Regions from separate parts of the Siminovitchia sp. FSL W7-1587 genome, predicted to be linked through region 2. Evidence: riboswitches for the same ligand, from Rfam matches in the RefSeq annotation. Region 2 holds a riboswitch; each other region holds the start of a gene.
The links. A riboswitch is a leader RNA that binds a small molecule or an ion and turns the genes downstream of it on or off. The one in region 2 is predicted to bind S-adenosylmethionine.
Positions count from the first base shown of each region.

Region 1: another riboswitch for S-adenosylmethionine. It lies ahead of metK (methionine adenosyltransferase); the one in region 2 lies ahead of NST31_RS19370 (acyl-CoA dehydrogenase family protein).
Region 3: another riboswitch for S-adenosylmethionine. It lies ahead of NST31_RS13485 (MetQ/NlpA family ABC transporter substrate-binding protein); the one in region 2 lies ahead of NST31_RS19370 (acyl-CoA dehydrogenase family protein).
Region 4: another riboswitch for S-adenosylmethionine. It lies ahead of NST31_RS12125 (MetQ/NlpA family ABC transporter substrate-binding protein); the one in region 2 lies ahead of NST31_RS19370 (acyl-CoA dehydrogenase family protein).

Region 1 covers NZ_CP150169.1:3,497,515-3,505,090, forward strand. The annotation lists gene NST31_RS16535 (serine dehydratase beta chain) at 1-190, shown strand, start outside; gene sdaAA (L-serine ammonia-lyase, iron-sulfur-dependent, subunit alpha) at 196-1,092, shown strand; gene NST31_RS16545 (iron-sulfur cluster biosynthesis family protein) at 1,116-1,421, shown strand; gene pckA (phosphoenolpyruvate carboxykinase (ATP)) at 1,688-3,277, opposite strand; SAM riboswitch class I at 3,542-3,670, shown strand; gene metK (methionine adenosyltransferase) at 3,824-5,023, shown strand; gene NST31_RS16560 (nitronate monooxygenase) at 5,281-6,201, shown strand; gene asnB (asparagine synthase (glutamine-hydrolyzing)) at 6,363-7,576, shown strand, end outside.
Region 2 covers NZ_CP150169.1:4,133,456-4,141,031, reverse strand. The annotation lists gene NST31_RS19380 (aminoglycoside 6-adenylyltransferase) at 1-546, opposite strand, end outside; gene NST31_RS19375 (LLM class flavin-dependent oxidoreductase) at 1,013-2,398, opposite strand; gene NST31_RS19370 (acyl-CoA dehydrogenase family protein) at 2,395-3,588, opposite strand; SAM riboswitch class I at 3,756-3,864, opposite strand; gene NST31_RS19365 (hypothetical protein) at 4,273-4,524, opposite strand; gene NST31_RS19360 (hypothetical protein) at 4,668-5,036, opposite strand; gene NST31_RS19355 (dipeptidase) at 5,187-6,593, shown strand; gene NST31_RS19350 (DUF3147 family protein) at 6,643-6,984, opposite strand; gene NST31_RS19345 (MarR family transcriptional regulator) at 6,985-7,383, opposite strand.
Region 3 covers NZ_CP150169.1:2,874,509-2,882,084, forward strand. The annotation lists gene cyoE (heme o synthase) at 1-426, shown strand, start outside; gene NST31_RS13475 (CoA transferase) at 1,127-2,317, opposite strand; gene NST31_RS13480 (enoyl-CoA hydratase/isomerase family protein) at 2,325-3,116, opposite strand; gene NST31_RS13485 (MetQ/NlpA family ABC transporter substrate-binding protein) at 3,149-3,961, opposite strand; SAM riboswitch class I at 4,066-4,176, opposite strand; gene NST31_RS13490 (M20 peptidase aminoacylase family protein) at 4,329-5,468, shown strand; gene NST31_RS13495 (GNAT family N-acetyltransferase) at 5,465-6,295, shown strand; gene menC (o-succinylbenzoate synthase) at 6,432-7,574, opposite strand.
Region 4 covers NZ_CP150169.1:2,571,846-2,579,421, forward strand. The annotation lists gene NST31_RS12105 (acetamidase/formamidase family protein) at 1-97, opposite strand, end outside; gene NST31_RS12110 (MetQ/NlpA family ABC transporter substrate-binding protein) at 270-1,109, opposite strand; gene NST31_RS12115 (methionine ABC transporter permease) at 1,144-1,806, opposite strand; gene NST31_RS12120 (methionine ABC transporter ATP-binding protein) at 1,790-2,827, opposite strand; gene NST31_RS12125 (MetQ/NlpA family ABC transporter substrate-binding protein) at 2,909-3,754, opposite strand; SAM riboswitch class I at 3,899-4,016, opposite strand; gene NST31_RS12130 (tripartite tricarboxylate transporter substrate binding protein) at 5,371-6,333, shown strand; gene NST31_RS12135 (tripartite tricarboxylate transporter permease) at 6,477-7,576, shown strand, end outside.

The sequences.
Region 1 (7,576 bases), 640 kb from region 2:
CTTTGACCACCCTAATACGCTAATGGTTGAAGTCAGAAGGAAAGGCAAGCGGCTGGAAATTGGAGGTGCATCCCTGGGAGGGGGGCTTTCAAAAATTTTTTACATGAATGAGCATCGGCTGGATCTGTTGTTGAATACCGAGATTGATATGGAGTGGATCAAAGAAACATATCTATCAGAAAGCAGGTGAAAAGAATGGAATTCTCTTCGATGGAAGAGCTGCTCCAACAGTGTCATGAAAAAAATTGGGGAATTGGCGAGCTTATGCTGGAATGGGAAGCAAGCAAGACCGGCCGAAGCCAGAAAGACATTTTCGAGAAAATGAAAGAGCGGCTTTTGAGGATGAAAGAAGCGGTTGAAACAGGCATTGAAGACAAGTCAACGGCTCCAAGCGGTATTTCGGGCGGTGACGCTTACTTGCTGCAACAATATAAAGAGAAAGGCAATTACCTGACAGGAAGCATAACGGTCGATGCCATGAAGTATGCGTTCGCGACTTCCGAAACAAATGCAAGGATGGGAGTCATTGTGGCCACGCCCACCGCCGGTTCTGCCGGAATCCTTCCAGGATGTATTTTTGCCCTCAGGGACAATACCGACATTCCATTTGATGAACTGGTGATGGGCTTGTTTACTGCCAGTGCCATCGGATATGTGATCGCCAACCGGGCTTTCATTTCGGGGGCGGCAGGCGGATGCCAGGCCGAGGTGGGATCCGCAACAGCCATGGCAGCGGCCGCCATCGTTGAAATGAATGGAGGTTCGCCTAAACAGTCGGTGCAGGCAGCGGCCATGGGGCTTAAATCACTGCTTGGACTCGTGTGTGATCCGGTTGCCGGGCTTGTCGAAGTGCCTTGTATTAAAAGGAATGTCATCGGCACTTCAATTGCTTTTACAGCGGCGGAAATGGCTCTTGCCGGCATTCAGAGCAGAATTCCGTGTGATGAGGTCATTGGAGCGATGTATGATATCGGGAAAAGCATGCCGCGGACTTTAAAGGAAACAGCGCTCGGCGGATTGGCCGCTACCCCGACGGGAGAAGAGTTAAAGCAAAAAATAATGGGGAAACCGTGTTTAAGAAATGTGAATTAATATCAGTGAAGAGGGATGAAGTCATGGTAATCAACATAACGGATACAGCTTTAAAGGAGTTAAGGGAACTTGTGTTGGAGGAAGGAATTTATCCCCGGATAGACGCTGATATTTCGGGGGGCTGCGGTATGGCTGTCAAATGTAGAGTTGTTTTTGATGAACCGCGTCGAAATGATTCAATTGTAGAGTATGAACATATTCAGATTCGGCTGGACCGGTTTACAAAACGGATTTTACAGGAAGAAACAAATATTGATTTCACTGAAGAACTTGGCTTTTTTATCAACGAGAGCTTTGTTGCCAGTGATTGTATGATCGAAATCGTATAGGTTCAAAAATGAGAGAAGGGAACAGTATCCAGCTCCTTTCTCTCTTTTTTATGGCTATTGAGGCGTTTTTTCAAATCCGGATGCAATGAAAGGATGGGCTGGTCTCCACATTATGCATCCTTGGGCCCTGACGGAGCTCCCCAAAACAGCTTTATTCACATAAACTACTTCTGCGAGTTAACGTCAACTGTGAGAAAACAGGAAGCGCCATTTTAAAAGCAAAAAAGTTTGCAGAGGCATATTTTCCTCCGCAAACTTTTCAATCATTATTTAGCTATTGGTCCACCCAGTTGTTTGATGAGTTTATCAACATGTGAAAACTTGGAGAAGTTTTGATCGAACTTGCCAGCCAATTCTTTGGCTTTCGCATAGTAGGCTTTTTCATCAGACCAGGTTTTGTTTGGTTGAAGTACTTCATCAGGCACTCCAGGAACGTGGAGTGGAATAGAGAGACCAAATACTTTATCTTGAACGGTTTCAACGTTTTCTAATTCTCCATTTAGCGCTGCTTGAACCATGGCGCGTGTGTAGCTTAAATTCATTCTGCTGCCGACTCCATATTCTCCTCCGGTCCAGCCTGTATTAACGAGGAAAACCTGGACTCCGTGCTCATCAATTTTCTTTCCGAGCATTTCAGCATATCGTGCAGCCGGGAGCGGTAGGAATGGCGCTCCGAAGCATGTCGAGAATGTCGCTTCAGGTGATGTAACGCCTCTTTCTGTTCCAGCGAGCTTGGACGTGTACCCGCTCAAGAAATGGTACATGGCCTGCTCCTTTGTTAACTTGCTGATTGGAGGCAGTACGCCAAAAGCATCGGCAGTTAAAAATACGATAACAGAAGGATGGCCGGCGATGCTTGGTTCAACGATGTTGTCGATTGCCTGGATTGGATAGGCCGCTCTTGTGTTTTCCGTCAGCGTTGTGTCATCATACAGCGGTTCGCGTGAATCCGGATCAACAATGACATTCTCTAAAACAGAACCAAATGTAATGGCATTATAAATTTGCGGCTCTTTTTCTACTGATAAGCCTGCCGTTTTTGCATAACAGCCGCCTTCAACGTTAAAGACTCCGTTTGGAGACCAGCCGTGCTCGTCATCACCGATTAACCGGCGGTTTGGATCGGCAGACAATGTCGTTTTGCCTGTTCCGGACAATCCGAAGAACAATGCTACATCGCCCTCAATTCCAACGTTGGCCGAGCAATGCATCGATAAGATGTCCGCTTCCGGGAGAACATAGTTCATGACAGAGAAGATGGATTTCTTCATCTCTCCCGCATACTCTGTTCCACCGATTAAAACAATTTTTCGTTCGAATGACACGATAATAAACGTTTCTGATTTTGTGCCGTCAACTTCAGGGTTCGCTTTGAAGCCTGGAGCTGAAACAACAGTAAATTCAGTTTGATGTTTTGCAAGTTCTTCCGCGGAAGGGCGTATAAACAGCTGATGGGCAAAAAGATTATGCCAGGCATATTCATTCACGACTTGGATCGGTAAACGGTACTTTTCATCAGCTCCGGCAAATCCTTTAAAAACAAAAATTTCATCTCTTGATTGTAAATATTTGATCACCTTCGTGTAGAGCTTTTCAAATACATCTGAAGAAATGGGCTGGTTAACGGAACCCCATTCAATTTTGTCTTTTACAGATGGTTCCTCTACAATAAACTTATCCTTAGGGGAACGGCCTGTATATTTTCCTGTTTCGGCGCGCACTGCACCTGATGCAGTAAGAATTCCTTCATTGCGGTTTAATACTTTTTCGACCAGCCGAGGAACTGATAATTGTAAATGAACGTTTTGCCCATTTATTAATTGAGTTAATTCGCTTTTGATGCCTATTGAACTCATTCCTTACCCTTCCTTTGTTTTGATTTTTAAGTTTTAGGTACTTGAGAATTAGTATAACACATTTAAATGAATAGTCTATACTATTTTTGAAGATTTCATGAACATGGGCTGGCATTTCATTATATACCCTATTTCTTTAAAAAAAGCCAGAAAAGACTCTTTTTCATGAAAATATCGCCCGATTTTCCAAGATCTTTATATAATTAAGGGTTCCCTGTTGACATCGTTTTATCATTTAGGTTATGATTTTATAATGAATGGATACTCTTATCCTGAGATGGTGGAGGAAACAGGTCCTTTGAAGCCCGGCAACCTGCTATGAGCAAGCGAGTATGCTTGACGAATAGAAAGGTGCTTACCTGTAGCAAGGTCGAAAGCCTTGGACGATAAGAGTGAAAGGCTCGAACACGATGACAAAACCTTTCCTCAATGATTTACTGTGGGGAAAGGTTTTTTTGCTTTATTTGGCAAGTTCGCATGAAAATGCTTCATATGAAGCATTTTCTATTGGATCCATTATTTTTATTGTTAAAAGGAGGAGCTTTGATGTCCAAAAATCGGCGGTTATTTACATCTGAGTCCGTTACTGAGGGACATCCGGATAAAATTTGTGATCAAATATCTGATGCCATATTGGATGCCATCCTTGCCGAGGATGCAAATGCCCGTGTGGCTTGTGAAACATCCGTTACGACCGGGCTTGTTTTAGTTGCCGGGGAAATTACAACATCTACTTATGTTGATATTCCAAAGATCGTTCGCGACACTTTGAAAGGCATTGGGTATACACGTGCAAAATACGGCTTTGATGCCGAGACATGTGCGGTCATTACTTCGATTGATGAGCAATCGCCTGATATTGCTGCGGGGGTAGATGTCGCCCTTGAAGCAAGAGAAGGAGAAATGAGCAATGAAGAAATCGAAGCGATCGGAGCAGGAGACCAAGGGCTTATGTTCGGCTATGCATGCAATGAGACGAAAGAGCTGATGCCGCTTCCCATATCGCTAGCTCACAAACTTTCAAGGCGGCTGGCTGAAATCCGCAAGAACGAAGTGGTTCCGTACTTGCGCCCCGACGGAAAAACGCAAGTAACGATTGAGTATAACGAAGACGGAAAGCCTGTTCGTGTGGACACGATTGTCATTTCGGCCCAGCACCATCCAGAAATTACCTTGGAACAAATTCAACAGGATATAATAGAACATGTCATTAAGCCAGTCGTGCCTCCCGAATTAATGGATGATAAAACCAAATATTTTATCAATCCCACGGGACGCTTTGTTATTGGGGGACCTCAGGGAGATGCGGGGTTAACAGGAAGAAAGATCATCGTCGATACGTATGGAGGCTATGCCCGCCATGGAGGCGGCGCCTTTTCCGGAAAGGATCCTACGAAGGTAGACCGCTCTGCGGCCTATGCCGCAAGATATGTGGCGAAAAATATCGTGGCAGCGGGTGTTGCGGATAAATGTGAAGTGCAGCTCGCGTATGCGATTGGTGTCGCCCAGCCTGTTTCCATTTCAGTAGACACGTTTGGCACCGGAAAAGTGGATGAAGAAACACTTGTAAAAGCGATTCGGAAAACCTTTGACCTTCGCCCGGCAGGGATTATTAAGATGCTCGACTTGCGACGTCCTATTTACAAGCAAACGGCTGCTTACGGCCATTTTGGCCGGGCGGATATCGACTTGCCTTGGGAGAGGACCGATAAGGCTGATGCCCTTGTCAGCTTAACTTCTGTGTAATTTGATGCAGCGGAGCCGCATAAGTGCGGCTTCGCATTTTTTTACCTGAAAGAGCCAAAAAATTGTGTCATTGACATCAGTTATTGATGTGGGAGAATAGTTAATTAAGTAAGAAATATTTGGCATTGGGGGAATGATGATGAAAAAAAGACATACCTTTGTTGAATTGAGGGAATTTTTCGCCGATGGAACATGTGCTTGTGAGTATCCGAATTTGGGAACGAAAGAGCGAAAAAGAAGTAAGAAGGTGATAAAAAATGCTTAAACTTCCTGTCATCGTAGCGCCGATGTTTTTAGTATCAACGCCCAAAATGGTTATTGAAGCGGGGAAGTCGGGCGTCATCGGTTCCTTCCCGCTTTTAAATGCTCGTCCTGCTGAAGTATGCGCGCAGTGGCTTGAAGAAGTGAATAAAGGCTTGGCGGGAAAGGCTTGGGCTGTAAATTTGATTTGTCACAGAAAAGCAAATAAACGATATGATGAAGATATTGAGCTAATCCGGACATATCAACCGCCGATTGTGATTACATCTCTGGGAAATCCCGGTGAAGTGCTGGACATTGTACATGGATATGGCGGACTTGTTTATTCGGATGTTGCTCATATCAGCCATGCGAAAAAAGCGGCACATATAGGAGTAGATGGATTGATTTTAGTATGTGCTGGCGCCGGAGGGCACGGTGGTACGCTGAATCCGTTTGCTTTTATCGCGGCGGTAAAAGAATTTTATGATGGAACAATTATTTTGTCGGGGGCGATTTCTACGGGGAAGGATGTTTTGGCCGCGCGAGTAATGGGAGCTGATTTTGCCTATATGGGTACTCGTTTTTTGGCTGCACATGAAAGCAATGCGGATGATGAATATAAAAACATGGTGCTTCAGTCCACCATTGAAGACATTCTTTATACAGATGCTTTGAGCGGAGTCCACGCGAATATTCTGATTCCCAGCCTGATCAAGGAAGGGATTGATCCAGAGACATTAAAGCCGAACGAAAAGGTGGATTTATCGCATTTGGTTAACGTGAAAGCATGGCGCGATATTTGGTCTGCGGGCCAGGGAATCACCACTGTCAAGAAAAAGGAAACAACGAGGGAAATTGTGGAAATACTGTTAAAAGAATATGAGGAAGGAAAAGCGGACTTATTACAAAACGAATTTAGAGTAAAAATAGACTAATTGCTGAAACAACGGATCATACGAGAGGGCCGTTCACATATTGTCTCTCTCTTTTTTGCCAGGCAATATAATTTTGATTCGTTTATATCTGCAAATGAGGAGAAAATAATGTTAATATAAGTAAGGTATTGCTTGAATTTAATTAGAGTAGGTGACACACAATGTGCGGTTTTATCGGTTGCATCCATGAACAAGCAAAAGAACAAAATGATTCAGAGAAGAAATTGTTGAAGCAAATGAACGATTTAATCGTCCACCGCGGTCCGGATGATGAAGGCTTTTTTTCTGATGAACATATCCGTTTCGGATTTAGGCGGTTGAGTATTATCGATATAGAAAGTGGAAGCCAGCCCTTATCATATGAGAATGACCGTTACTGGATTATCTTTAATGGAGAAATATACAATTTTGTCGAATTGCGTGAGGAACTCGTAAAGAAAGGATTTTCCTTTGAAACGGAATCGGATACGGAAGTCATCCTTGCCCTGTTCAGCGAGTTAAGGGAAAAAGCGGTTGAGCGTTTGCGCGGCATGTTTGCTTTTGTCATTTGGGACAAAGAAAAGCAGGAGCTGTTTGGCGCGCGCGACCCATTTGGAATCAAACCATTTTTTTATTTGGAAAACGATGAGGAGACATTTTTTGCTTCAGAGAAAAAGAGTATTTTGCTTGCGATGGAATCCAGTGAGTTACATTTGGATTCATTACAGCAATACATGACTTACCAGTTTGTGCCTGAACCGGAGACGATGACGAAAAACATTCGAAAACTGGAACCGGGACATTATTTTACAAAAAAGCCTGGAGGGCCCTTGAATATCGCCCGTTATTGGAAAGCAAACTTTTCCCCTGTCGGACACCGTTCGCAGGAAGAGTTTATCAAAGAAATCCGGGATGTGCTGTTCGACTCGGTTAACATTCATATGAGAAGTGATGTTCCTGTCGGATCTTTCCTGTCAGGCGGAATAGATTCATCATTAATTGTATCAATTGCCAAACAATTCCACCCGAATATTAAAACATTCTCCGTCGGTTTTGAAAGGGACGGATTCAGTGAAATTGATGTGGCAAAAGAAACAGCCGATCGTCTAGGAGTGGAAAACATCAACTATGTTATTTCTCCTGAAGAATATATGAACGAGCTTCCCAAAATTATGTGGCATATGGATGACCCGTTAGCGGATCCTGCGTGTGTTCCTTTATATTTTGTCGCGCGTGAAGCGAGAAAGCACGTCACCGTTGTTTTATCCGGAGAAGGAGCCGATGAACTCTTTGGAGGTTACAACATCTACAGGGAGCCACAATCGTTGGAGATGTTCAATAAAATCCCCGATGTCGGAAAAGCTTTGTTAAGGTCTTTGGCCAGCGCTCTTCCTGA
Region 2 (7,576 bases):
ATGCTTTGCATACGGAAGCTCATCACGCCAAATTCCTTTTGCAACGTTTTGTAAACACCACCAAAAATTGTTTGTATAACTATCGTATTCACTTTGGGATGGCTTTTTGACATGGTAATCTATATCAGTGGGATAAGGGATTGCCGGTAAAAGATGATCTTTATCCATTAAGGGAAGAGTGAGCTTATCTTTTCCATACTCTTCAAATACAACTTCTTTTGTTTGGATGCGGAGATCTATGCGATTTCCATCTGTAAAGAGCATTAAAAATCCGTAAGAGCTCGTAAAATCAAAATCTATTTCCTCGCCGAAATCATTTTTGTCAGGTTCTTGCATCATGATTAAATCCCCAAAAGCATTTACCCATGTCTTATCTTTTACAAAAGATACTGTTTCTGTCACAACATAAACAACATCGTAATCCTGGAAAATATCCTTTGGCACATTCGGATTTGTTCTTGAACCGTTCATATAGACGGCCCGAATACGTTCATCTTCTTTGGCGATGTTTATGATAAGCCCCATCATTTCTTGTTCATTTCTCATTTCATTTCCCTCGGATATATATAGTTGGCTTTACATGGAAAATTCAAAATGGAGGGCTCGTGGATGATATAAACCAAATTATCATTTATTTAACATTTTTTTATCTAACCTTCCTCCCTATTTGGAGCCAGCTTTTTTTCATCACCATTTCCACATTTATTCGCAGATTCACTCTGCTATCCTGTTAGTTCCATAAGGTAAGCCGAAACCCCTTCTTTTTTATCTATGAGTAACTTTTTCAAATCGGCGCAACTTTTTTAAACAGTAAAATTTATTTGAAATCTACAGCAGTTGCTCCTATATTGATTTCTTGTTTTTCCCCAACTATATGATGCGAGAAAAAAACATGAAATATATGCTTTATTGTTTCATTCAATTTGCCGCCTCTTCATCATTGAATAAAGTCACAATAGAAAAAGCCTCTTACTCGTTTTCATAAGAGGCTCCAGTCGTCCAGTCAACTTTCTTAAGAGCGATGTGTGGACAAGTGTTTCCATGAGTATTGTTTTCCCGGATGATGATTTGCCAACTGGTCAAAGCCAAATAAATGGCCGCGCAATGTTTTCTGTTCGTATTCTTTTTTTACCAATCCTCGCTCTTGCAACACAGGTATAACAAGCTCTGAAAATTCCTCGAAAGAACCAGGCATGACGGTGTATGTGATATTAAAGCCATCCACACCAGCCTCATTTACCCACTTTTCCATCTCATCGGCAATCGTTTCCGGTGTTCCTGCAACAACGGGACCAATTCCGCCAATACCTACAAATTCAGCAATTTCATTTATAGTCCATTGCTTATCAGGATCCGCTTTCGTAAAAATCTCCACCCTGGAACGCATTGCGTCATTTTCAATGAATTGCAGGTGTTCGTCGGGATCGTATTGTGAAAGATCTATACCGGTCCAGCCGCTGAATAAACTCAATGCCCCCTCCCGGCTAATGTGACTTTTATAATCTTTGTATTTAGCTTCCGCTTCCACTTGTGTTTTGCCAACAATGGGCGTAAACAAGCTGAATATTTTGATTTCATCACCTTTTCTTCCATAATGCTCCGCTTGCTTCCGAATCGTATTAACATATTTTTTGGCGATCGAAATGACGGGAGCTGATATATATACTCCTTCCGCATGCTTGGCGGCGAAGGCACTTCCTCTCGGAGATAAGCCTGCCTGATAAATGACGGGAGTTCGCTGTGGTGACGGTTCACATAAATGGGCGCCGGGTATATGAAAGTAACGGCCATCATGATCAATATCATGAACCTTGGCTGGATCGACAAACATTTTTCTTTCCCTATCCCTTACAACAGCACCATCTTCCCAACTGCCTTCCCATAACTTGTAACATACTTCCAAATATTCCTCGGCAATATCATAGCGTTCATCATGTTTAATCTGTTTCTTCAAGCCAATGTTCAATGAAGCACTCTTCAAATAAGAAGTGACAATATTCCAGCCGACTCTTCCTTTTGTCAAATGATCCAAAGTCGACATCCGGCGGGCAAATGGATACGGGTTCTCATGTGTCACCGAAGCGGTTACGCCAAATCCAAGATATTCTGTGACAGATGCCATGGCCGGTATAATCAAAAGCGGGTCATTGATGGGTGATTGCACGGCTTGCCGAAGCGCCGCATCCCTGGTTCCTTCGTAGACATCATAGTGACCGAGCACATCCGCTATAAAAACAGCATCAAATTTGGCTTTTTCCAACGTTTTCGCCAACTCTATCCACTGTTCCAAATCAGTATAACGATGGGATTGATCATCTGGATGCCGCCACAATCCAGGAGACTGATTTCCCGGGCAATTCATGACAAAAGCATTTAATAACATTTTTTTACTGGTCATTTTCTACGCTCTCCTTGCTGTTGATTGTTATATTCAGGCCAAAGGGATGTTTCCACTCCGACAATTTGCTTGCCGATTAATTCTTTTGCCAGATTGTTAGAAGGGCCCATCACAATGCCCGCACGCGAATCCCGGTATAGACGTTCCAACGTTCCTTTTTTATATCCAAATCCGCCGGCTACATCCATGGAGATTTGCGCAACTTGATTGGCCGTCTCGGAAGCATGGACTTTAAACTGATACAACAGTGTCCGTAATTCATTCGGAAGAGGTGCGCCTAATTGAATCCATTCATTCAATCGGGCGGCAATATCCTTTTGCCAAGCGGATAAACTGTTGATCAATATCTTTGCCGAGGCAAGCTGATTTCTTATCGTTTGATATTTTGCCGAAGATTTTTTCGCATGCGCAGCAGCCTCATGAAAAATGCCAATGGCTGTGCCCACCCAAGCAGCACCCAAACCAAATAAATAGACATGGCTATTCTCGACTATTGTTTTTCCAGTGCCTTCTTCACCGATTCGGTCACGTTTATGCACAAAAATTTGATCAAAACGAACGGGAGAACTATGATTTCCACGCACACCAAGCGCATCCCACACACCCGCTTCAATTCCGTCCTGTTTCGCATCCACAATAAAGTAACAAAGGTCATAAGACACTTCCGCATGAGGAGACCTCGTTAGCAACACATAAAAATCAGCATAACCACTGCTGGTGACAAAAGATTTTTCCGCATTCAGCAGATACCCATCCCCCTTACATTCGGCCCTGCTATGACTGAGCCAGTATTGGCCGCCTGATGCCCTTTCACTATTGGCAATCGTCCCGAACTTTCCTTTACGCAATGGCTTCAACCAACGATGCCATTGATCTTCGTTGCCATAATGATAAATAATAGCGGCCGCTCCAACGTTCATCGTATAGACGAGCGCGGTAGATGGACATGCTTGTGCAATTTCTTGAACAATGAGGCCAAATGCCTCATAATCAAGCTCCAATCCGCCCAGCTCTTTTGGAAGAAAAATACTGCTCCAACCCTCTTGGCCCAGCACTTTTAAATTTTCAAGCGGAAAAGCCCCTTCCCGATCGAGACGATCAGCATTTGGTCGAATAACACGATCAATGATTTCACTTAATTGTTCTCTAATTGCGCCATATGTTTCTTTCTTTTGAACATGAAGTGCCATACCAACTATCCCCTTTTCCTACATATTGGTTTAGCCCATTAAAAAAGCTCTCACTAAGGGAATCCTTAAAGTGAGAGCCGCTAGTTGACTAGTAGGCCAAATCCTATTTTTCAATTGAAAAAGCCCTTCCTCAAAAAAGATGAGAGAAGGGCATGTTTTTCCATCCATTCTCATCTTTAGAATACTTCCGTATTCTTCTGAAATTAGCACCGGGCAATCGTATTGCTGGTTGCTGAGATATCATCGGGTCAGTCCCTCCATCTCTCTCGATAAGAAAATAATTATTAACTTGTGTAGAGTATAATCAATATTTCAAAAATAGTCAACACTTTTTGAAATGAAGAATAACATCTATCCTCATTGGTCTGACAATCGCGAACAAAATAACAGGATGGACCAGCACTGAAGGCTTATTGCTTGTGTATGTAGCGTGCGGCTTGAATGGCCGATTTATTCTGATTGGTAAAGCTGATTTACACAGTCAAAATAAGACAAATCAGCAAAGTCGAGTGAAAAAGTACATGGATGGTATTAGGAACGATCCATTCATAACAGGCAAAAAAGTATGTGTCTCACCAAACATGACTTGATAGCTTTCTACTCTATCTGCCGAACCTATTCCAAAAAAATAAGGAATCCACCAATCTAGGAGAACCCCCGCCATGATCAGCGATCGCTGGATCATCAGCCATAACTTGGCCCAGAAAAAGGATATGTTTTGCCGATGAAACATAATATGATTCCCATAAGCAGCATAATTTGGGCTGTCCAGAATAAAGTAATGATCACCAACTCTCCAGTAGAACGAGTCGCGGCAACTGCTTGAACATCATTGAGTGGCCCGAGTGGCAACCAGTCATGAAATATCATAAAAAGTAATATGAAACCCGATCCCGTTATAAGCACTTTTTCCGATCGGTGAATCTTTCTTTTCAATTCCTCAAAACCCCGTTATTTTCATCTGATCCATTCTTCATAAACTTATTGAAACTATTTGAATAAAATGTATGCAATGACACCTGGACAACCTGATTCGGAAGCCGTGGCCGGCTATGCTTTCAAGCATCGTTCACGACCATTTATGTTTCACGCTGCCCGCCCATGATACTTTTGTACAGCTGCGCACTTGTTGATGGTGAAAATATGACTACATACTCATTACCGACTTCCTGTTTCACTTTTTCTGTTAATAAAGCCCCTTTTCGATTATGCGCTTCCTCAAGCTCGATACCATTACACTTCAAACGGTCCTTCTCCCAGTCAATCCATTCTCCATAAGTGGCGCACCAATCCGACAGTTGCCCGGCCAATTCTTGCGAAATCGGGATCTTTGTTAACTCCAAATTCATCCCACAATGATGGCACCATACCGGATCTGCGCCTATATCTCCTTCTATTTTTAATTCAGTTGTTTTTCCATGATCACATCCACATAGCAAAGCAATCACCCTTTCGAATCTTTATCTATTTCTACGAATAATCATTAGAAAGGTTCCTTTTGACCCGCCAGGCTTTTTTGGCGCTCTAAAACCAATCCTTCGTCCTATTCCCATATATATTTTAGAATAGTAGAATAATTCTTAAAAGGAGGGTTTATTTTGAAAAAAAAGCTGCTTTACCTCGTAGCAACAGTTCTTCTTGTCCTCTTTCAGGCTCCCGTAGCTTTGGCGAAGTCCGATTCACCGCACGATATTCATTTTGATTCTATCATTACTGATGGCCATAGCGATACAATGAGTAAGGTCATCGACCCGGAAACATGGCTTCCGAGCGTGAATATTGGACAGAATACACCTTTTGAGGTAGATATACCAAAGCTTCAGACAGGAGGCCTCCATGTTCCATTTTTTGCGGCATATACATCCGGCTATTACAATAACACTCCTCGCAGTATCAGCAGAACGCTCGCCCTGATCAATGCATTGTATTGGACGGAGAAAAACAATCCGGACACATTTCAAATTTCTTCAACGTATAAAGAAATCATGAAAGCGGTTCGCGATAACAACATCGCAGCCGTCCCAACGATAGAGGGCGCTTATTCCATGGATAAGAATAATGCGATCGAACTTTTGCGTCAATATGATGATTTGGGTATCAAAGCGATCGGATTTACATGGAATTATTCCAATGATTTGGGTGAAGGAGCCAACAGGGAATACAATGATCCGGACAAAACGCCCTCCGAAGGAGGACTAACAGAACTCGGGTCGGACGTTGCCCGGGAAATGAACCGCTTAGGGATGTTGATTGATGTTTCCCATATGGCTGAAAGTACTTTCTGGGATGTCATCAAAGTTTCCAAAGCGCCTATAATCGCCTCTCATTCGGGTGTGAAAGCATTAAAAGATCACCAGCGGAACCTTTCGGATCATCAATTACGGGCGTTGAAAAAAAATGGCGGAGTCATTAATATCGTATTTTATCCGGTATTTTTGACCAACAATTCGCAGGCTTATGTAAAAGATATCGTTGATCATATTGATCATGTCGTGAATGTAATCGGAGTGGATCATGTCGGTCTTGGATCTGATTTTGACGGTGCTTCTCTGCCGGAAGACCTCCAAGATTCATCCCAACTGCCAAAGCTAACAGAGGAATTAGTAAAAAGAGGTTATACGAAGCAAGACATAGAAAAAATTCTTGGCAAAAATATGCTTCGTGTGTTAAAGGTAGTAGAAAAAACTGCCGATCATGACCCCGCAAAAGTTGGGAGAGGGCTTACCATTACACCAGAATACGAAATGGGTGAAATCATCCAGGAGAGAACACCGCTTCTTTCTGCAAAAGTGACAGCAGAAAAAGGGGCCAAAGCAGATGAAAGCAGCTTTCGCGTTATTGTTGACGGTATTCCTTACAAACCTGTTTTTGATCGGCAACATTCTACCATGTCACTGCAGCTACATGAGGCTTTGAAAGAAAGATTCCACGTTGTGACCTTTGAAGCAGCAAACAAGGCTGGCAAAGTCACAAGGGAAACAAGGATCTTTTATATAAATGATTAAAAGTCAAAGAACAGGGTGATTTACGCCATCCTGTTCTTTTTTAAAAAGCTTATGAAATAAACCCTTTTACAATAAAATCTTGAACGATTAAACATAGCGCCCAAGCAATCATTCCCACCCCAATTGCTATACCTAAATGAAGGGACTGCTTTAAGAGACCAAATACCACGCATAACATTATAATTGTCGCCGGAAAACCTGCTAGAACCCCAAGAGTAAACTTGGAAATGCCCTGAAGAGACTCCCCTTCGATTTTCAACCAAATGATACTTAACAGACTGATTAAGGGAAGGGCAGCAAGCATTCCGCCGTATAACGGGAATCGTCTAGCCAGCTCTGTTACAATGCCGATAATAACTGCCGAACTGATTATTTTTATCACGAAAAACATTTATTTTGAGACCTCGCTTAATATCCGAAATGCTTCAACCACCTTTTTTCTTTCAAAGACGGATAAGCGGCTTAGCGCAGCCTGAAGTTTTACCTCATCCAATTCTGTATTCTTTTTTAATATGGAAGAACCGCGATCTGTTAAATGTATGTATACCTTTCGCTGATCTTGCTCCGCTCTCTCTTTATACAACCAGCCATTGCTTACTAATTTTTTGACATGTTCAGAAGCTGTATTATGTGATATCGATAAATACTCGGCAATATCACGAATCATGACGGATTGCTTTTTCTGCGCGAATTGTAAAATCCGAATACTTTGGTGAGAAATCGTTTCTTCATGCGCAGCATGTAAATGGAAATAAATATCGGTAAAGTATCGGTTTAGTTCTTCCAACATACAAAACCCTCCTCACTATATCGCTCATTCAGATTATATCGTATTTATCGATATAAATGAAGTGCATGTTTTCCTTATATTAGAAAGAAAAAGAGGATATCCTAAAAGTAATAATTTTAAAAACAAACCCAAGAATGCTGTAAAATCAACAATCTTGGGCTTTATATTTCATGCATTTAGGCTAAATTGAACT
Region 3 (7,576 bases), 1.3 Mb from region 2:
ATCTCAGGAGCAGTCACACCGTTGATTGGATGGGGAGCAATTGATTCTGCCATGCATATTATCCCAATCGTTTTATTTATGATTCTGTTTATTTGGCAAATGCCTCATACATTCGCGATCGCGATGAAGAGGTATGACGAATACAAAGCGGCAGGCGTTGCCATGCTCCCGGTGATCCGGGGCTTTGAAATGACAAAGCGACAAATTTTTGTGTATGTAGCCTGCTTGTTGCCTCTGCCGTTTTTTCTGGTGTCGCTCGGGACCACCTTTATTGTGATTGCGACTTTACTAAACCTCGTCTGGCTGGTACTTGCGATCCGGGGCTTTTTTGTAAAAGATGATGTGAAATGGGCTCGTGCCAACTTTGTTGTTTCTGTTAATTATATTGCGATTTTGTTTATCACGATGGTGATTGTGACGATCTAATGTTTGGAAAGCAGTTAAAGGCTGCGACATAAGCAAATACGAAGTAGCAAAAACCGAACATTTTATTTATAATTGTTCGGTTTATTTGTGTAAAAAAAATCCCTATCATCGCTACGTCAACATATTTCGCTTTCCGCAGGTCTCTTCAGCTTCCTCGGAAAGCAAAGATCGCTTTCCTGCGGGATCTTCAGCTCGAGCGATTCCCGCAGGAGTCTACCTATTTTGACTACGCTAAAAGCTTGCATATTATACATCAGGACAATTGATCCCGCATGTAAGGTGCCATATACACCACTTCAAGACATGAGTTGATACCAAAAGGTCTAAGTGTAAGAAAACGGCATCTAAAAGCCCGATTGGTTCAACTAACATTTCTTGGAAAAGGCATACCAAGAAATGAAGTTTCACTTTATCCCGCATGTAAGGTGCCGTAAGCCTCCCACTTCAAAATTTTGAGTGAATACAAAAGGTCCAAGTGTGAGAAAACGGCACCTAAAAGCCCGATTGGTTCAACTAACATTCAGTAGGAGATGGAAGAAAACTCCTACTGAATGAAGTTTCACTTTATGGTTCGTTTTTTACTCGGCTGATTTTGTTGTGGCCCAGACTCTTTTTCGTGATTTCTAGGAAACGTTTAGGCCGGATATTGATGATTAAACTCGTGCTTTGCAAAAGTATGGCATACCCCAAATTTTTTTAACTAATTCAAAACACTTTCTTGCTTTAGTCTCTTATAGTCTCCACTGGAATAACCTGTTTCCAATAAGACCTCCTCATTATGCTGTCCAAGAAGGGGAGCAGGTTTTGTCAGTTCTCCGGGTGTTTCTGAAAATTTGGCAGGAAAGCCCAATGTTTTGACCGCCCCGGCAGCCGGATGTACATATTCCAGTATCATTTCCCGTTCTAGAATATGGGGGTCACTCAAGGTCTGATTGTAAGTATAAATCGGACCGCAAGGAATTCCGTGTTGTTCTAAAAGCTCCAGCCAATACACGGAATCGCGCTTTGATAATGTTTCTTCAATATCTTTTTCAAGTTCTTTGAGATGAAGCGTGCGCAGGCTGTTTGTCAAATAACGCGGATCTTCCATCCAATTTGGCCGATCGACGACATGCAAACAAAATGTTTCCCATAACTTTTGATTGGCGGCCCCGATTAAAATGAAGCCATCCTTTGTTTTAAAGCCTTGATAGGGTGCGGCGGCACGGTGGGCTGTTCCGGTTTTTCCCGCTACTTGTCCGCTGCCAAAATAAGCTGCTGCTTCCCATACCGTCCAGGCAAGCCCCGAGTCAACAAGAGACACATCAATATACTGCCCTTTTCCGGTTTTCAACCGGTAAATGTAGGATGTCAAAATGGATTGAATGGCTGTTTGGGCGGCAGCCAAGTCGTGAATGGCAATTCCGACTTTGACTGGCTTTCCGCCTTGTTCGCCTGTCATTTCCATGAGACCGGACAATCCTTGCGCCATAATATCGAACCCGCCTTTATTTCGATAAGGACCGGTTTGGCCATATCCCGATATGGAGCAATATATGAGCGCGGGATTTAATTCTTTTAAGGTGTCGTAGTCGATCCCGAGCTTCTTCGCTACCCCCGGGCGAAAGTTTTCTACGAAAACATCTGCTTTTTTGACTAATTCATATAAAATGTCTCGGCCTTCTTCCTTTTTGACGTTCAGGCACATGCCGCGTTTATTGCGATTGACCATCATATACATATGGCTTTCATTGTTGTGAAACGGTCCCATGGCCCGCGTATCATCGCCATTTGGATATTTTTCGATTTTAATGACATCTGCTCCCATATCGCCGAGCACCATCGTGCAGTATGGTCCGGCCAATACTTGTGACAGATCAATCACTTTCATGCCTTGTAATGCTTGATTCATGTCGTTTTCACCTGTTTCTAACTCTGTTAAAGTTCGGACGGCGCTTCTCTAAAAACGCCTGAATGCCTTCCTCGTAATCTTCGGAGCTGAACGAATCGAGAATGGATTTTGCCAATTCTTCATCTTCATCGGTGGCTCCGTCTATGATCTTGTGGATCACCTGTTTTATTCCTGAATTGGCCACCAAAGATTTTTCGGAAATGTTACGAGCAAACTGGATGCATTGTTCCTCCAGTTCGTCAGAAGCATACACATAATCGATCAAACCGATGTCGCGCGCTTCTTCCGCCCCGATTAATTTTGCCGTATAAAGCAATTCTTTTGTCTTAGTTACCCCAATTAGATTCATAAGCCGCTTCGTGCTTTTTACATTATAGATAATCCCGATATTGGCGGCTGTAATGCCGAATGTTCCGTCAGCAGATGAAAAGCGGAAATCGCATGAATTGGCCAGTTCCAGTCCACCGCCAATCGCAAGCCTTTGTATAAGGGCGATCGTTGGCCGGGAAAATCGGTACAACTTTTCAATCGCTTCTAGCGCGGCTTTATTATAGGCTTTTGCTTTTTCGGCCTGGTAGCGGACATCAAGAAATTCGGTAATGTCCGCTCCGGCGGAGAAGGCTGTTTTATCAACGCCGCGGACGATTAAAACTCTAATGGCGGGGTCCTTTTCCAGTTCATCCAAAATAGAAGACAGCTTGCGAAACATCTTGAGCGTAATGGCGTTTTTTTTCTCAGGGCGATTCAAAACGAGAATGGCAATATCTTTATTTCTTTCTACGTATAAAGGATTTGTCATTTGAAACCTCCGGTTGATTAATCGTTTCACTCTTACTCCCAGCTTACGATGATAGAGCCGCGGAACTCTTCTTCGATGAATGTTTTCACCTCATCAGATTGGTAAGCTTTCACAAGCTTTTTCACTACAGCGTCATCTTTATTTTCGTCCCTTACAGCAATGACATTTGTATAGGGCGAGTCCGTTGATTCCAGAAGGATGGCGTCTTCTTTTGGGTAAAGGCCGGCGTCGATGGCAAAGTTTGTATTGATCGCTGCCGCGTCGACCTCGCTGAGCTGCTTGGGAATTTGTGCGGCATCAAGCTCGATAAATTCAAGGTTTTTCGGGTTTTCTTTTATGTCTTTCAGTGATGCTGTCTCTTTCGCATCATTAGCCAGTTGAATGTGGCCGGCTTTTTCCAAAATAAACAGCGCCCGGGAACCGTTTGTCGGATCGTTGGGTAGTCCAAACTTGGCTCCCTTTGGAAGGTCATCAATACTTTGATAGTCTTCCGAATAAACCCCCATTGGATTTAAAATCGTTTTGCCTACAGATACCAAATCGGTATCGTGGTCTTTATTAAACTGATCCAAGAAGGGCTGGTGCTGATAGCTGTTCGCATCCAGTTCACCGTCAGCCAATGTTTTGTTTGGCAGGATATAATCAGAAAAAATCTTTAACTCAATGTCCAATCCGTCTTTTTTCGCCACTTCTTTAACCTTTTCCATAATTTGCTCATGGGGGCCGGCTGTAGCGCCCACAATAAGCTTTTCTTCTTCCGTCTTTGTTCCCGTCGCATTGTTTCCACATCCGGAAACAATAACAGCCAATAGTAATCCTAGTAACAATATTCTAATGTTTTTCATTTTCTTCCCCCCAGTTTTTTGGGGAATATCAAGAAACAAAAAAGCCTCTCTTCTTAAAAAAAAGAAAGAGAGGCTTAGTCATATACTCATCATAACTGGTTCCTCTCTTATCTTTCAAAACACATTCATGTTTTGCAGGATTTAGCACCTTTCTATTTTTAATAGATGGTTGCCGAGCTTCATTGGGCCAGTCCCTCAGCTACTCTTGATAAGAGAACGCTATTTCATTTACTTGTATTTCCCTATTATTTAAGAATGTAAAGCATGGGATAGATAATGTCAAGTTCATTTTTGGAAGTGGGCGAATATGGTACATTGTCAAAAGGCAGTGGTATAATGGACACATCAATATGCGGGAGAGAATGTAATGAAGAAATACATTGAGGCTTTAAAACCAACGGTTTACTCGTTGTTTGACCATTTTCACAACCATCCGGAGGTAAGCTGGAAAGAATATAAAACGACTGAATATATCCGGGATTTTTTAGTCAAAGAAGGATTTGCCGTTCAAACATTTGATGATGGCACTTGCACCGGTCTTGTAGCTGAAGTTGGAGCAGGAGAGCGGTGCGTTGCTTTGCGTACGGATATAGATGCTTTATGGCAGGAAGTCAATGGAAAATTTCAAGCAAATCATTCATGTGGTCACGATGCCCATATGACGATGGCAATTGGAACGATGTTGTTGCTCAAAAAAGTGGGATTTCCCGAAAATGCCAAGCTGAAATTTATTTTTCAACCGGCAGAAGAAAAAGGAACAGGCGCTTTAAAAATGTTGGAGAAAAAAGTGCTCGATGATGTAGATTATTTATATGGTGTTCATTTGCGACCTATCCAGGAACTGGAAGATGGTTATGCGGCACCTGCGATCCTTCATGGCGCCGGGATGTTTTTATCAGGTGAGATCAAAGGGGACGATGTTCATGCAGCAAGGCCCCATCTAGGAGCGAATTCCATTGAAATTGGCGCATCCATCGTGCAGCAAATCCAAGGCATTCATCTTGACCCGATGGTTCCCTATTCGGCAAAAATGACCAAATTCCAGGCAGGCGGCGCAGCGAGTAATATTATCCCTGGCAACGCATCCTTCAGTTTGGATGTAAGAGCGCAGACAAATGAAGTACTTGAGCAATTGGCCACAAAAATTGAACATATCGTCGCATCACTTGAAAAGCTTCACAACGTTAACATTCAGTTGGAGACGAAAGCGCATATCGCGGCTGCGAAAGCGAATCATGATGCCATTCGTATGATGAGAAAGGCGATTGTTGCAGCACTCGGAGAGGACAGATTGGAAGAGCCCATTGTTACATCCGGAGGGGAAGATTTTCACTTTTACACATTAAAAAAGCCACAGCTTAAAGGAACCATGCTAGGGCTCGGGTGCGGGCTTGCACCTGGTCTTCATCATCCGGAAATGACGTTTAATCGTGAGGCCATGCTTTCAGGTATAGAAGTTTTAGCTTACGCGATATTGAAGACATTGGAGGGAGGATTCAAGCATTGAGTTCGGAAGTACTCATTAAAACACTACAAAGTGTGGAGGAAATGGCTCTTGTAAAAGAATTGGAAGAATTGGTATGGAAGTGGGATGCCATTCCTGTTCACCAAACGGTTACGGCCATAAGAAATGGGGGCCTCATCGTAGGTGCCTTTCATGACGAGAAACTTGTTGGTTTCAGCTACAGTTTTCCGGGATTCTTGAATGGAAAGGTTTATTTATGCTCTCATGCGCTTGGCATCCATCCTGATTATCGGGTAAAAGGGATCGGCTATCAGTTGAAAGAAAGGCAGAAGTCTGAAGCAAGAAAGTTGGGCTATGACATGCTCACATGGACTTATGATCCGCTTGAAAGCCGAAACGCCTATTTGAATTTGACCAAACTTCGCTCAGTCTGCAATACTTATATCGTCAATTCATATGGCGAGGGGAAAGACGAGCTGAACAATGGCTTGCCGACAGACCGATTCAAAGTAGAGTGGTGGATCAATAGTGATCACGTAGAAAAGCCGTCTTCTTTTAAAGTAGATAAGAGTAACGCTTTTCAGGTGCCGTATCAGGAAGGTGAGGGAGGTTTACCGCGACTGGGAAATTTGGACCTTCCTTTTTCCGCCGAACAAATAGTAGTTCCCGTGCCTGCATTTTTCCAACAAATGAAAAAAGAAGACATGGGGCTCGCCATAGATTGGCGAATGAAGACAAGATCGATCTTCCGACAGCTTTTTAATGCTGGATACACGGCTGTGTCACTCATTCGCCATGAAGATGCGCCAGTTCATCACTACCTGCTTGTGAAAAGGTCTGAGCTGCAATTGGATGAAAAAGCAAATTAGTTAAACCGATTGCGGGGGTGAGAAAGTCCTCGACAGCCTCATTCGGCTTTTGATTGTGCCCAGTTTTCTGGAACGAAGAGGAGCCCTATAAAAAAGCTTGTAGAGAAAGAAGCGATTTTCTCTGCAAGCTCTTTTTTTACGGTATTGGGTGTGCCGTTTCAGCTGTTGAAATCCGTTCTTTATGGATGGTAACCCGATCCAATTTTTCACGGTCGACAGCAAAGCCGATCCCGGGACCAGTTTGCACTTGAATAATCCCGTGGTCCATCGTTACTTCCGGCTGGATGATGTCCTCAGTCCAATAATGGGAAGATGGCGCCGTATCTCCCGGAATCGTAAAGTTCGAGAGGGATGTCAAGGCGATATTGTGTGCCCTGCCAATCCCCGTTTCAAGCATGCCGCCGCACCAGACGGGAACACCGTTGTCTTTGCAAAGGTCATGGAGCCGCACCGACTCGCCAATTCCTCCTACGCGTCCAATTTTAATATTGATAATCCGGCAACTCCCCAACTGTAGTGCTTTTCTCGCATCTTCCAGGCTGTGGATGCTTTCATCGAGGCAGACAGGGGTTTGCAATTGTTCCTGAAGGGTGGCATGGTCGATAATGTCGTCATGGGCAAGCGGCTGCTCGATCATCATGAGATTGTATTGATCAAGTTTCTTCAAATGATTAATGTCATTTAATGTATAAGCAGAGTTGGCATCCGCCATGAGTGGAATATCCGGAAACTCTTTGCGTACGGCATCTATATAATCAAGGTCGGCGCCTGGAGCAATTTTCACTTTTATTTTCCTGAAGCCTTCATCCACATATTCAGCGACTTTTTCAACGAGTTTTACAGGCGAGCTTTGTATGCCGATGCTTTTGCCCACTTCAATCTCTGTTTTTGTGCCGCCGATCAATTCGGATAAAGCGATGTTGTTTTTCTTGGCAAATGCGTCCCAGATCGCGGTCTCAATCGCCGATTTGGCAATTTGATTTCTTCTGACAAAAGTCAGCATATCATGCACTTCAAGCGGATGTTGAATCGTTTTGTGCATCACTTTCGGAATGAGAAAATCTTTTAACATATATGTGGCTGTATACGTTGTTTCCTCATTATAATACGGCTCATCACTCGTAACCGTTTCGCCCCAGCCGGATACACCTGATTCGTCGACCGCTTCTACAAGGCACACATGTTTTTCCAATGCGGTGCCAAAGCTTGTCGTAAAAGGCGCAATCAATTTCATTTTAATCGTATGAAGAACAACCTCTGTCAATATGACGGGTTTCATTG
Region 4 (7,576 bases), 1.6 Mb from region 2:
CAACTACCAACCTGGTTCCCGAGTCCACCTTTATAACGGGTTCGTGTTCTTTGCTAAATGAATAAATAGGCTTTCCCGTTGGTACTATTTGCGGCATTCTCTTCCCACCCTTTTATAAAAAGTACATATTAAGCCTATCGTAACATAGAAGTTAGGTAAGTCAATTTTCGTCGTATTTGGTGATCTATTCTCTATCAACATGGCAAAAAGGCGGGGGCAGCCCTATTTGTGCTACATCCGCCTTTCCGGTTAGTTCGGTACCTTCCCAATTACCATCCGGGAATAACGGCACCCTTATATGTTTCATCAATAAATTGTTTGACTTCTTCTGACTGGTATACTTCCAAAAATTGCTTAATCGCAGGGTCATCTTTACTTTCCGCTCTGGCGGCAACAATATTCACCCACGGGGAATCTTTTTCTTCCATAAAGATGGCGTCTTCTGTTGGAACGAGTCCACTTTCAATCGCGTAGTTGGAATTGATGGCCGCCGCATCCAAATCATCCAATTGGTGTGGAATTTGCGCGGCTTCCAATTCTACAAATTCATAATCCTTTTTGTTTTCTTCAATGTCCTTGACGGATGGTGTATCGCCAGCGCCTTTCTTCAGTTTGATCAGTCCGGCTTTTTCAAATAATAGGAGGGAGCGGCCGCCATTGGTCGGGTCGCTGGGCAATCCCAGCTTTGCGCCTTTTTTCAGTTCGCCGAGATCTTTCACTTTATTGGAATATACACCCATCGGGGTCGTAATCGTATTTCCGACGTTGACGATATCGTAGTTGCGATCTTCTTTTTGTTTGTTCATATAAGGTTCATGTTGGAATACGTTCAGATCAAGATCTCCTTGTGCCAGTGCTTCGTTCACAATGAGATAGTCGGAAAAAGTTTTTATATCAATTTCCAGGTCTTTATCTGCGGCCAGTTCTTTTACTTTTTCCATGATTTCCTCATGTTCACCTGCGGTGACACCTACAGTCAGCTTTCCGTCACTGAGCAGGTCTTTCGCTTTTTCGTCTTTATCTCCCGCGTTTTCTTTGTCGCCGCCTCCGCAAGCTGTAAGGGCGGCGATCAGTATGAGGAGTAAACTGGATAAGAGCCACTTTTTCATATTGCCATTCCTCTTTTCTTTTTTTGATGGTTGATTAGTCTTTTTTCAATTTGGCTGCCAAGCGGTTGCCAAGCGACTGTAGCCCTTGCACAAGGATGATGAGCAAGATGACTGTTACATACATCACATCGACTTCGTAACGGAGGTGTCCGTAGCGGTAAGCAAGGTCGCCAAGACCGCCGCCGCCGACAAGTCCCGCCATGGCCGTTGCTCCGATTAAGGAGATGGTGGCAATGGTTAAACCAAGAATGATGGATGAGCGGGACTCCCTTACAAGCACGTGCCATACGATATGCCTTGTTTTCATCCCCATCGCTTCGTATGCTTCAATCACTCCGCGGTCCACCTCTAAGAGGGCGGTTTCCATTAAGCGGGCGATATAGGGCGCTGTATAAATAACGAGCGGCACGATCACCCCTTTTACACCAATCGTTACTCCGACAATGAATTTTGTAAAAGGCAAAATAAAGAACAACAAAATAATAAATGGAACTGAACGGATAATATTAATCAATACGTTTAAAACACCAAAAACAAATTTATTGCCGAGAGCTTTTCCCGGACGGGTCAAAACAAGCATGATTCCCAAAGGCAAGCCAATTAAAATGGATATTCCTAAAGAGATTCCGACCATTTGGAAGGTTTGGATGATGGCTTCCCAAATATCAGCGCCCCAGTTGTCAAGAAACTCGTTTATTTTCGTCACTAATCTTCACACCTTCCACATGAACCTGATCTTGTTCCAAATACCGAATGGCTTTATGAATTTCGGCCGGATCACCTTTCATATGAACGACAAGCTGGCCAAAGGTATCTTCTTTTAAATGTGTAATGCTGCCTGATAGAATGTTTGGATATATATCAAACTTCTTTGTAACAGTGGCCAACGCTGGTTCGCCGCTTGATTCCCCGAAGAAAGAGAGAGTAACGACTTGGCCGCTTTCATTTAATTTTTCCAGCATGTCGTTTGGTATTTTATGTGTAAACAGATTGCTGACAAACCGCTTCGTCGTCGGATGTTGCGGTGAAGTAAAGAGGTCTTTCGTTTTTCCTTCCTCGATTACTTCCCCTTTTTCCATGACGGCCACACGGTCGCAAATTCGTTGGATGACGTTCATTTCATGCGTAATCAACAAAATCGTGATGCCGAGCTCTTTATTGATTTTTAACAGCAATTCCAGAATGGCCTCCGTTGTATCAGGGTCCAATGCGCTTGTCGCTTCGTCACTTAAAAGGACTTCGGGCTCGAAAGCCAACGCACGGGCAATGGCTACCCGTTGTTTTTGCCCGCCGGACAGTTCGGCCGGGTAGGCATGATGCTTTTCGTCGAGTCCAACGATTTTTATATATTTCTTGACCCGCTCTTCCACTTCCTTTTTGCTGAATCCGGCAAGTTTCAGCGGCAGGGCGATATTTTCATAAACAGTAGCCGTCTTTAACAAATTAAAGCCTTGAAAAATCATTCCGATGTTACTGCGGGCTTCGCGAAGTTTTTTGGTAGACAGCTTTGTTAAATCGATCCCTTTTACTTTTACAGAACCCGTATCCGGTTTTTCCAATAAATTGACGCAACGGATGAGCGTGCTTTTTCCTGCGCCGCTGTATCCAATGACACCGTATATTTCACCCTTTTTCACTGAAAGTGACACATTCTTTAATGCGTGAATAGAGCCTTGCTTGCCTTTAAATGTCTTTGAAATTCCCGCCAATTCGATCATGTGTATTTGCTCCTTCATGCTTTATTTTCAAACCCGTAATGGCTGGAAGAATATTCGGGGACGGGTGGCCCCCTTCATTCCTTACCAGGAAGGAATGACAGATCCTTCAAATGTTTCATCAATAAATTGTTTTGTTTCATCAGAGCGGTACACATCCAAAAACTTTTGAATCGCTTCGTCGTCTTTGGACTCGGCTCTTGCCGTAACAATATTTACCCATGGAGAATCTTTCGATTCGATAAAGATAGCATCTTTTCCAGGTTTGAATCCATGTTCGATCGCATAATTGGTATTAATCGCCGCCGCATCCAGTTCTTCCAACTGACGGGGAATTTGGGATGCTTCCAATTCCACAAATTCAAAGTTGTTTTTGTTTTCTTCGATATCTTTGACAGTTGGCGTGTTTCCCGAGCCTTCTTTTAGTGTAATCAATTCGGCTTTTTCGAATAAAACGAGAGCGCGGCCGCCGTTTGTAGGATCGTTAGGCAAACCGAGCTTTGCCCCTTTTTGCAGTTTTTGCACATCTTTTACTTTGGAAGAATAAATACCCATCGGGAACGTTACTGTTTCGCCCACATTTACAAGATCCAGGTTTCTGTCCTTTTTAAATTGATCTAAATAAGGTATCGTCTGAAATACGTTGAGATCAAGCTCTTTTTCGTCCAAAGCGATATTCGGCATGACATAGTCGGTGAAAACTTTTACTTCTATTTCCAAATCTTCTTTTGCTGCAAGCTCTTTTACTTTTTCCACAATTTGCTCGTGCGGTCCGGCCGTTACGCCGACTGTCAATTTGCCGTCGCTGAGAAGACCTTCAGATGTTGATTCTTTATTTACAGTTTCTTTTTCACTGCTTTTTCCTCCACCGCATGCGGCAAGGGTAAGTGCTAGCAACACAACGAAACTAGTTAATAACCATTTGTGCATGTCATTTCCTCTTTTCTTTATATATTTAGTCTGCATTTAAGGCGTATGTTGAAAATCACATACGGGGAGGTTTTTTCTTCAAAATGAAAAATGCCTCCCAAAATGAGAGGCATGGATATACATTGTAAGTAAATCGGTTTACCTCTCTTATCTTTCAAAATACAACAGTATTTTGCAGGATTTAGCACCTGTTCTTGTTTCGTCAAACAAGAATGGTTGCCGGGCTTCACAGGGCCAGTCCCTCCGCCGCTCTTTATAAGAGAATTTCAAATTCAATTGTTACATAGATATTATCCTTAGTTAGAAAAAATGTCAACAAATTTTTCATGGAAACTGAAAATCAAAAAGTAAAACCCAAGCTTTAAAATCAACATTCTTGGGTTTTGAATTATTGGACTCTTTAGTTTTTAAGGAGAAGTTTTTGGAACGCAATGAAAGAGCAAATTTATAAAATTAATTTGTTTGACGATTTTTATTTATCTTTGTCAAAAATTTATATACTCCAATTATTAAGAAATAGATAATAAACACATTTAATAAAAATGCAGAGGGGATAAATTCAGTAGTTGATAAATTCTTAGGAGAAAAAAGGAGGAATGTAGTAGTTAATTTATTAGGTCCATGATGTATTACCCAGTTAAAAGGAAGTCCATACGATTTTCCTTGAGAAGGAGAGATTAAGACTATGCTTATAGAAACGATAAAGCTGAGATATAAAAAACGTCTGTACTTTATCATTATGATCATCTCCTTTTAATAAGATTATACATAATTTTAAACAAAAAACATTTACGGAAATATTTTTAGCTTTTTTAAATATGTACTAGTATCACCGAGCTTTACATCAGGTGTAAAACCTAACGACATTTTTCAAGAGGTTGTTTTTTTTTGAACGTAAAGGACGAGATGTCTAACCACATATGTATATTGTAGGGGCTGGGACATAAGCAAATACGAAATAGCAAAAACCGAACAATTATAAATGAATTGTTCGGTTTATTTGTGTAAAAAATCCCTAACATCGCTACGTCAACATATTTCGCTTTCCGCGGGCACGGCTTCAGCTTCCTCGGAAAGCAAAGATCGCTTTCCTGCGGGATCTTCAGCTCGAGCTATTCCCGCAGGAGTCTACCTATTTTGACTACGCTAAAAGCTTGCGTATTATACCTGGGATAATTTATCCCGCATGTAAGGTGCCGTAAGGCTCCCACTTCAAAATCTTGAGTGAATACAAAAGCCCTAAGTGGGAGAAAACGGCACCTAAATGCCCGATTGGTTCAACTAACATTCAGTAGGAGCCCTACTGAATGAAGTTTCACTTTATTGTTCGTTTTTTCATCAGCTGATTGAGTTGTGTCTCAGACTCTTTGTTTATGGTAATCCAGGGGAATCTATAGAATAAGAAGTTAAGATAACAACATTAAAACAATAATCTTTTTGGGGTTAAACCGAAAAAAACCTTATGGGGTTGTGGGTTGGAAGATAATGGATTGTTCCCGAGGAGCTCATGTATGGCGCTTTGATCTTTTTCATCTCCATAAAGTTCGAATCATCTTCCGTCAATCTGAATATAATCATTAAGAATTTGCCGTATCCGAGCAAGGGAGGTTTACCCCATGAAGAAAAAGTGGGTAACTGCTGTTTCATTTATTTGCGCCGCTTTGTTATTAATGTCTTGTTCTGCAAGTGGCGGAAATGGAAAAGGGCAGTTTCCTGAAAAATCCATTACGTACAGCATCCCGTTTGAACCAGGCGGACAGTCTGATATCGAGGCCCGGCGGCAGCAGTCATTTCTGGAGAAATATTTAAAGCAAAAAATTGTTATTCAATATAAACCTGGCGGTGGTGGTTCTGTAGGCTGGAGTGAGTTGGTGAATCAAAAGGCGGATGGATATTTTCTCGCAGGCATCAACATCCCGCATATCATCCTGCAGCCGCTTGCCAATGAAGATACAGGGTATCAAACAGAGGATATTGTGCCTATAGCCATTTTCCAGACAACGCCAATCGCGTTGACTATCGGTAAAGACAGCGGGATTGACTCGTTGGATGACTTTATTCAAAAAGCAAAGGAAAATCCGGGGTCGATCACGGTCGCGGGATCAGGCAACTATTCCGGCCATCATATCGCCTTTTTACAGCTTCAAGATGTGGCAGGGATTGAGTTGCAATATGTGCCGTTTGACGGGGCGGGCCCATCTATGCAAGCTTTTCTGGGAGGCAATACGGACGCTGTATTGGCGAATTCCAGCGATTTATTAAAATATACCGAAGACATGAAAATTCTTGCCATCGGGTCTGAAGAAACATTCGAACCGATGCCGGAAGTTCCTACATTTATCGAAGAGGGTTACGATATTACCGCCTCGATTGATCGCGGGGTAGGAGCGCCGCCGGATACCGATCTAAAGATCATTCACAAATTGGAAAAGGCTTTCCTGAACATATTGGAGGAGCCGGGGGTGAAAGATCAGATGTATGAGGAAGGCTTTGAGCCAAAAGCAATGGGCCATGAAGAATCAGTCCAATATATTGAACAGAAAACGAAGGAGTTTGCGGATATTTTGGAAAAACAGTAGGGTTACATGCTGCCAATTATTGAAAATGAGGCAATGCGGAACTTTCTATACAGGAATGGAATAATCATATAGGCAAAGGTTGAGTGACCACCGCCCAATTGGTCCTGGAATAAGCCCTGAGATACAGAACGGGAGGCGCAAAGATGATTGATTCGATTCCATCTGTGATGAGCTCATTAACGGACCCTTTCAATATCCTGCTCTTATGCACCGGGGTATTAGTGGGCATGATTGTGGGGGCATTACCCGGGTTAACCGCCACGATGGCTTTGGCACTTCTGTTGCCTTTTACTTTTACGATGCAGCCGGAGATGTCACTGATGACGATGGGCGGCTTATATGTGGGCGGCATTTATGGCGGCTGTATCTCAGCCATATTGATCAATACCCCCGGTACACCGTCCGCAATCGCCACCACCTTTGACGGATTTCCATTGGCGAAAAAAGGGAAAGCCGCCCATGCTCTTATCGCCGCGGCCATGAGTTCGGGAATAGGCGGGATTATCGGTGGTATGGCTCTTTTGTTTTTAACGCCCATATTAGCAAAGTGGGCGCTCAGCTTTGGCCCTTCGGAATATTTTTGGGTGGCGGTACTAGGCTTAACGATGATTGCCACCCTTTCTTCGGGATCTTTGCTAAAGGGATTGATTGGGGGTTGTATCGGGTTGTTGTTGGGAACGGTCGGAATCTCTCCAGTTGGTGGGGAATCCAGATACACGTTCGGCTTTTCCGGCCTGCAATCGGGGTTGGATATGGTTGTCATATTAATCGCGTTCTTTTGTGTCCCGGAAGTAATTTCAATGATTGAAAATAAAATCAAGCCGCAAAAGGCGCTAAAAAAAGAAAAGGGCATTTCTAAGAAAATCTTTTTCTATATCATCAAAAAACCGGTTTTTTTCATTCGTTCGTCGCTTATCGGCATTATTACCGGCATTATTCCCGGAGCCGGCGGCAATGTGGCAGCACTGCTCTCTTATGATGCTGCCATTCGGTTTTCCAAAGACAAAAAATCATTTGGCAAGGGAAATATGGACGGAGTAATGGCGGCTGAAACTTCCAATAACGCAGAGGTCGGAGGATCACTGGTTCCGCTTTTGTCACTCGGCATTCCGGGAGCGCCACCGGCCGCTATCATGCTTGGAGCGCTTATGATGCAAGGAATTACCCCCGGACCAAACCTTATGAACGACCATCCGGGGCTCGTTTATACCTTTTTAATCGCGTTTATTTTGGCAAACGTGAT